Regions from separate parts of the Burkholderia sp. 10_S31 genome, predicted to be linked through region 1. Evidence: predicted binding sites of a transcription regulator. Region 1 holds the regulator's gene; each other region holds the start of a gene.
What was found. The regulator LexA, encoded in region 1, represses DNA repair genes until DNA is damaged. The targets are predictions, from matches to a motif close to ACTGTATNNNNATACAGT.
Positions count from the first base shown of each region.

Region 2: the regulator LexA is predicted to act here: its motif matches at 1,378-1,395, upstream of imuA (translesion DNA synthesis-associated protein ImuA).
Region 3: the regulator LexA is predicted to act here: its motif matches at 1,340-1,357, upstream of AC1Z3W_RS23670 (PA0069 family radical SAM protein).

Region 1 covers NZ_JBXOWK010000003.1:1,484,198-1,486,457, reverse strand. The annotation lists gene AC1Z3W_RS27000 (sulfate ABC transporter substrate-binding protein) at 1-239, opposite strand, end outside; gene lexA (transcriptional repressor LexA) at 504-1,151, shown strand; gene AC1Z3W_RS26990 (hypothetical protein) at 1,178-1,516, shown strand; gene AC1Z3W_RS26985 (DUF2939 domain-containing protein) at 1,546-2,244, shown strand.
Region 2 covers NZ_JBXOWK010000003.1:3,095,041-3,097,300, forward strand. The annotation lists gene AC1Z3W_RS34570 (Y-family DNA polymerase) at 1-724, opposite strand, end outside; gene imuA (translesion DNA synthesis-associated protein ImuA) at 657-1,364, opposite strand; gene AC1Z3W_RS34580 (VF_A0006 family four-cysteine protein) at 1,615-1,923, shown strand; gene AC1Z3W_RS34585 (MetQ/NlpA family ABC transporter substrate-binding protein) at 2,034-2,260, opposite strand, start outside.
Region 3 covers NZ_JBXOWK010000003.1:777,922-780,181, forward strand. The annotation lists gene AC1Z3W_RS23660 (D-amino acid dehydrogenase) at 1-634, opposite strand, end outside; gene AC1Z3W_RS23665 (Lrp/AsnC ligand binding domain-containing protein) at 780-1,268, shown strand; gene AC1Z3W_RS23670 (PA0069 family radical SAM protein) at 1,373-2,260, shown strand, end outside.

The DNA of each region.
Region 1 (2,260 bases):
CCCGAGCCACCGTGCGACTGCTTGAAGTTGACCGTCTCGCCCGTCTTCGCCTTCCACTCCTTGCCGAACGCCTGGTTGAAGTCCTGGTACAGCTCGCGCGTCGGGTCGTAGGACACGTTCAGGAACGTCGTATCGGCCTGGGCATGTGTCGCGACGCCCAGCGCCGCCGCCGCGCCCAGCGCGAGTGTTGCGATCAGGCGGCCCGCTCCGCCCGCCAGCCCCGTATTGCGCTTCGCCATCCTTGGTTCTCCAGTGTTGTCGGTATTGCGATGTCGGGCCAGTCTAGCGAACGGGTTACATGATTAAAAATAATCGTTCTTCATTTTTTAATACTCAAAAGTGCTAACGCAGACGGGACGGACGGTTGCGGCAGACGAACCGGCGTCCGGACATCGCGAAATCGCGCCGGAACCGGCGCGATCGCGTCGAACCTCAAGTAACACTTGAAATTCGCGAAGTACTGTATAAAAATACAGCTCACTGTCTATCCATACAGTTCAGCCATGACCAAACTCACCGCCCGTCAACAGCAAGTGTTCGACTTGATCCGCCGCGCGATCGAGCGCTCCGGTTTCCCGCCCACGCGTGCCGAGATCGCGGCCGAGCTGGGTTTCAGCTCGCCGAATGCGGCCGAGGAGCATCTCCGTGCGCTGGCGCGCAAGGGCGTGATCGAGCTGGCCGCCGGCGCGTCGCGCGGCATCCGCCTGCTCGGCATCGACGATGCGCCGCACCAGTTCACGCTGCCGCACGCCGGCCTGATGCAACTGTCGCTGCCGCTCGTCGGCCGGGTCGCGGCCGGTAGCCCGATCCTCGCGCAGGAGCATATCTCGCAGCATTACGCGTGCGATCCCGCGCTGTTCACGAGCAAGCCCGACTACCTGCTGAAGGTGCGCGGCCTGTCGATGCGCGACGCCGGCATTCTCGACGGCGACCTCCTCGCCGTGCAGAAGCGCACGGAAGCGAAGGACGGCCAGATCATCGTCGCGCGTCTCGGCGACGACGTCACGGTCAAGCGCCTGATGCGCCGGCCCGGCGGCCTCGAGCTGATCGCGGAGAACCCGGATTACGAAAACATCTTCGTCAAGGCCGGCAGCGCGGAATTCGCGCTGGAAGGCATCGCCGTCGGGCTGATCCGCTCGGGCGAACTCTGACAATCGGTCTCGCTGAGGAGAACATCATGGAACGCCTTTCCCGTTTGCTGCCTTTCCGTCAATTCGGTCGCCTGCGTCACCTGCGCGGCCGCACGCCCTGCGCACCGCTGTCCGCCGCGGCGCCCGTGGTGAGCCAAGAAGTCGCAGTTGAACGGCAGGCGTCGCTGCTGCCGTCAGCGCTCCCCGCATTCGCGCGGGTCTCGCTGAACGCCGGCCTGAATCACGCGGAACCGGCGCGCCGTGCACCCGTGCGCGTCTATCACGGTCGATCGCGGCTCATCATGGTCGGGACGATCGATGCCGTGTGCCGGATGATCGATCGCTGCATCGACGAGGAACGATCGGCCACGCACGGCGGTCTCTGATTGCGGAACCTGTCCGCACCGGAGGCATCGTGACTGGATCTTCGGGCCGCGCCTGGCGGCTCAAGCCCCTGCTGATCGTCGTGCTGGCCGTCGCCGCCCTGGTGGCGATCGGCTATGCATACGCGTCGCCGTACGTCGCGCTCAGTCGCCTGAAATCGGCGATCGACGCGCGCGATGGGCAGGCGGTCAGCGAATATGTCGATTTTCCGTCGCTGCGCATCAGCCTGAAGCAGCAGGTCACGGACGAGTTGATGCGCCGGATCGACGCGGTCAAGAAGGACAATCCGCTCGCGGTGATTGGCGCGCTGATCGGATCTGCATTGATCGGCCCGCTGGTCGATGCCTATGCGACACCGGAAGGTGTGGCGGCGCTGATGAGCGGCATCCCGCCGCGCGGTAATCCGGGCGAGCGGCCACCCGAATGGTCGGGCCCGCCGTCAGGCGGTGCGCCCGGAAACGCACCGGCCGTGCCGCCGGCCAATCCGGCGAGCGCACCCGTACCGGGCAGCAGTCCCACCGCCTCGGCTGCGCCTGCACCCGCGCCAGCGCCAGCGCCAGCGAGCCCAAGCGATGCGGGTCATCCGCAGCAAACGAGTGCCGGCTACAGGAATATCGATGAATTCGTCGTGACCTACCAGCGCAGTGCCGACGGCACACGCTATGCGGCGATCTTCCACCGCTTCGGCCTGTTCTCGTGGAAACTGTCCGCGATCGACCTGCACGCGTAAGCGGTCGCGATCGGAC
Region 2 (2,260 bases), 1.6 Mb from region 1:
CGAACACGGGCGGCACCGCCATCCACGCGAGCGGCTCGACCGCATCGCCGTACGCGCGATCGAGCGCGGCGAGCAGCGCCGGACCGCAGCGGCGCTGCAGCCCCGCGCGCGGCAGGCCGCGCAGATCGGCGAGCGTGCGGCAGCCGAGGCCGTCGAACCAGCCCGCATACGGGCGTGCGTCGGGCAGCAGCACGCACGGCAGACGATCGAGCGCACGGACGAGCGAAGCCGGCCCGGCCACGCGGCGCCGGATGCGCGCACGCGCCGACGTGCGCGCGAGCAACCACGCGCCGCGCCCGGTCGGCGCGGCGGACAGGCGCGCCGCATAGCCGAGCGCCGCGAGCGTCGCGCGCACCTGGCGGCACAGCGACGGCAGGCCGCCGAACAGGCGCAGGCTCGGACCGACGTCGACGATCAGCGTCGCTTCGTCGTCGAGCGCGACGCACGGCGAGAAGCGCAGCAACGCGAGCGCGACCGCGCGCAGCGCATCGGCCTCGCGGGCGGGATCGCGTTCGACGAGCCGCATGTCGGGTGCGAGCGTCAGCACGCCGCCGCGCTTCATGCCCGCGCGCACGCCCTGCCGGCGCGCGGGCGCGTCGGCGATCAGCACGACACCCTGCTCGAGCACCGCGCAACCCGCGTCGCCGGCCTCGCCGTCAGACGGAGGCGCGACGCACACGTCGAGCGGCAGGCGCGGCAGATGGATGCCGAGCAAGACGCGCATAGCGGCTCTCCACGATGGGCGACGGCAAATCGAGCACGAGCGGCTCGCTGTGCGCGGGCCCGCGACGCTTGACGATGTCGAGCGACACGCCGCCCGGCACCGGATGCAGCGCGACGCGCAGCACGGCCGGCGACGGCTGCCGCGCTGCCGACAGCGGGCGCAGCATCACGAACAGCGTGTCGCCGGTGCGCGCGGCCGCGAGATGCAGGCGCCGCAGCGCATCGGGCCGTGCGTCCTGCCAGAGCAGCAGCGCACCGCAGCAGCCCGTCCGGAGCACCTGCTCGGCGGCCCACAATGCATCGGTGCGGCTGCCGGCACGCAGCCACAGCAGCGCGTCGGACGGCACGCCGAGACCGGCCAGCGCGGTCGCATGCGGCGACTGCGGCGGCGCGACGAGCGCGAGCGGACGCCGCACGCTGACGGTGCGCGCGAGCGCGGGCGCGAGCAGCCGCATCTCGCCGCAGCCCGGCTGAGCGGCCAGCAGTTCGACGAGCCCGCCGACCGGCCAGCCGCCGCCCGGCAGTTCGGCGGACAGCGGCGCGAAACCCGTGTCGATCGTGCGCGGACCGCCGCGCGCAAGCTGCGAGCCGCGCCAGAGCGACGGATGAAGGGATTCGGGAGAAATGGAGGATGCGAGCATGACGCCACCCACAACTGTATGGATGTACAGTATATGGCAATGCGCTCGCGTCGCACAGTGCTGGTACGAAGCCGGTATTTTCGTCAGGGGAAAACGAGGAGGAAGCCGGCGCGCCCGGCCGCCGCACCGCCGCGAAACGCGTGCGCTGCCCGGCCGGCTGCGGTCCGCGCCGGTATCGGCGCAACGCGTCAGCCGCACTTGCCGCTTTACGTTATGCTGTCCGCCGACCCAGTCCCCCCTCGGAGGGCACATGAAACGGGGAATCCGTGCGATCGCGTGCGCGGCCGTCGCACTGGTGCTGCCGGGCGCGGCATTCGCGCTGACCGACGGCTATGCGCAGTATGACGACTGCATGCTCAACGCACTGCGCGAGAGCCGTAACGGCGCAGCGGCCCAACTGATTCAGCGCTCTTGCGACGCGCTGTACCGCAACAACGCGATGCTGCTGCCGCGCGAGCGGCGCTTTCACGAGTGCGTCGTGCAGTCGCTGCCGGGCGTGCGCGACAACTACGCGATCCAGCAGATCATGTCGATCTGCTCGCGGCGCGGCGAGATGTGAGGCGGCGCTGAACACCAGGCACCGCGCAGTTGCCTGCGGGCCGCGCCAATGAAAAAGGGCCCGCGCGATGCAGGCCCTTTCGTTTCAGCGGTCCGACCGGTGTGCGGCGTTCAGAACGACGCGACCATCGAGCCCTTGAACTGCTTCTTGATGAATTCCCTCACTTCCGTCGACTGGTACGCCTTGAGCAGCTTCTTCACCCACGGCTGATCCTTGTCCTTCGCGCGCACGGCGATCAGGTTCGCATACGGGCTCGTCAGCGATTCGAGCGCGATCGCGTCCTTGGTCGGCTGCAGGTTCGCGGCGAGCGCGTAGTTCGTGTTGATCACGGCTGCGT
Region 3 (2,260 bases), 710 kb from region 1:
CCGCGAGCGCCGCGAGGCGCGTCGTGAACAGCTGGCAGTCGCCCGTTTCGTCGCCCGGCAGGCGCAAGCCGCCCGTCAGCTTGTGCGACACGGCCGCGAGTGCGGGTTCGGCATTCTTCAGCTCGGCCGGCGACAGCAGTTCGAACGGCACGTTTGCTTCCTGCAGCACCGCGATGTCCTTGGCCGCGCCATCGAGTTGCTGTTGCGTGCGGAACAGCTGCAGCGTGCCGCCCGTGCGTCCTTCGTACTGGATGCCGGTATCGGCGCGTAGCGCCTGCAGGCAATCGCGGCTGTATTCGGCGAGGCGGACCATGCGGCCCTTGTTGACTGCATAACGCTCGGCCGTGCAGTTGCGCAGCATCTGCCACATCCACTGGAGCTGGAAGCGCGTGCCGTCGAGGCGGATCGCGAGCGGCGCGTGCTTTTCGAACATCCACTTGACGGCCTTCAGCGGCACGCCGGGCGCGGCCCACGGCGCGGCATAGCCGGGCGAGATCTGGCCCGCGTTCGCGAAGCTCGTCTCGAGCGCCGGACCGGCTTCCCGGTCGATCACCGTGACTTCATGACCGGCGCGCGCGAGGTAATACGCGCTTGCCACGCCCACCACACCGCTGCCCAGAATGACGACTCGCATAGCTGCTCCAGATGGAAGGAATCAGGTCGAGGCCGGGCGCACGTGCGTCTCCGTGTAACCTCTAGCTGATCTAGTTTTTTGAGCTATGGTATTGTCGAATGTGTAGGTTTTGTTATCGTATTTTTCAGGTTTTCAGCATAAACCAATGAGAACGCAACGCCAGCCAGTACGCTCGCTCGACAAGCTCGACCGGCGCATCCTCAAACTGCTTCAGGACGACGGCCGGATGGCGATGAAGGACCTCGCGGAACAGGTTGGACTGACCGTGACGCCGTGCATCGAACGCGTGCGGCGCATGGAGCGCGACGGCGTCATTACTGGCTATCACGCTCGCGTCGATCCGGGCCAGCTCGGCGCGGCGCTGCTGGTGTTCGTCGAAATCACGCTCGGCCACAAGGGCGGCAACATGTTCGAGCAGTTCCGTCGCGAAGTGATGAAGATCGACGAGGTGCTCGAATGCCATCTCGTGTCCGGCGACTTCGACTATCTGATCAAGGCGCGGATCGGTGAGATGGCCGACTATCGCAAGCTGCTCGGTGACATCCTGCTGCAACTGCCCGGCGCGGTGCAGTCGAAGAGCTATGTCGTGATGGAGGAAATCAAGGAGACGCTGACGATCTCGGTCGGCGAATGACCGCTGCGGCAGGGCCGTTGCCGGGCCTGCTGTCGGACCCCTTATCTCGCCCTTGGCATGCTGCACCTAATACTGTATAAATATACAGTATTAGGTGCAGGTGAATGGGTGAGCGCATGGACGGTCGGTCCGACAACGAATTTCCGATAGCGCCGCCAGCGCCCCGCAAGGGGCGCGGTGCGGTCGACAACCTCCAGGGGCGGTACGAAACGGCGCTGCGCGAAGCGGTCGACGACGGCTGGACGCACGAATCGGACGACGCGGATTTGCCCGCTCCGCTGCGCACGCAGGTGTTTGAGGAGCGCGCAAAGAGCATCCTGACGCACAACCGGTCACCGGACATTCCGTTCAGCGTGTCGCTCAATCCGTATCGTGGTTGCGAGCACGGCTGCATCTACTGCTTTGCACGGCCGACCCACAGCTATCTCGGCCTGTCGCCGGGGCTCGATTTCGAGAGCCGCATTTATGCGAAGGTCAACGCGGCCGAACTGCTCGAGCGCGAGATTTCGCGCAAGCGTTACGTGCCGGAACCGATCGCGCTTGGCGTCAACACCGACGCATACCAGCCGGTCGAGCGCGACTTGCGCATCACGCGCAGCGTGATCCAGGTGATGCACGATCACGGGCTGCCGTTCGCCGCGATCACGAAATCGTCGCTGATCGAGCGCGATCTCGACCTGCTTGCCCCGATGGCGGAGCGGGGGCAGGTGATGGCCGCGGTCACGATCACGACGCTCGACGCCGATCTCGCGCGCACGCTCGAGCCGCGTGCGGCGACGCCGGCGCGCCGGCTGCGTACGATCCGCGCGCTGCGCGACGCGGGCGTGCCGGTGGGTGTCAGCATCGCACCGATGATCCCGTTCGTCACCGAGCCGGATATGGAACGCGTGCTGGAGGCCTGCGCGGAAGCCGGTGCGACGCATGCGAGCTACATCATCCTGCGGCTGCCTTGGGAAGTCGCGCCACTGTTCAAGAACTGGCTCTCCGCGCAT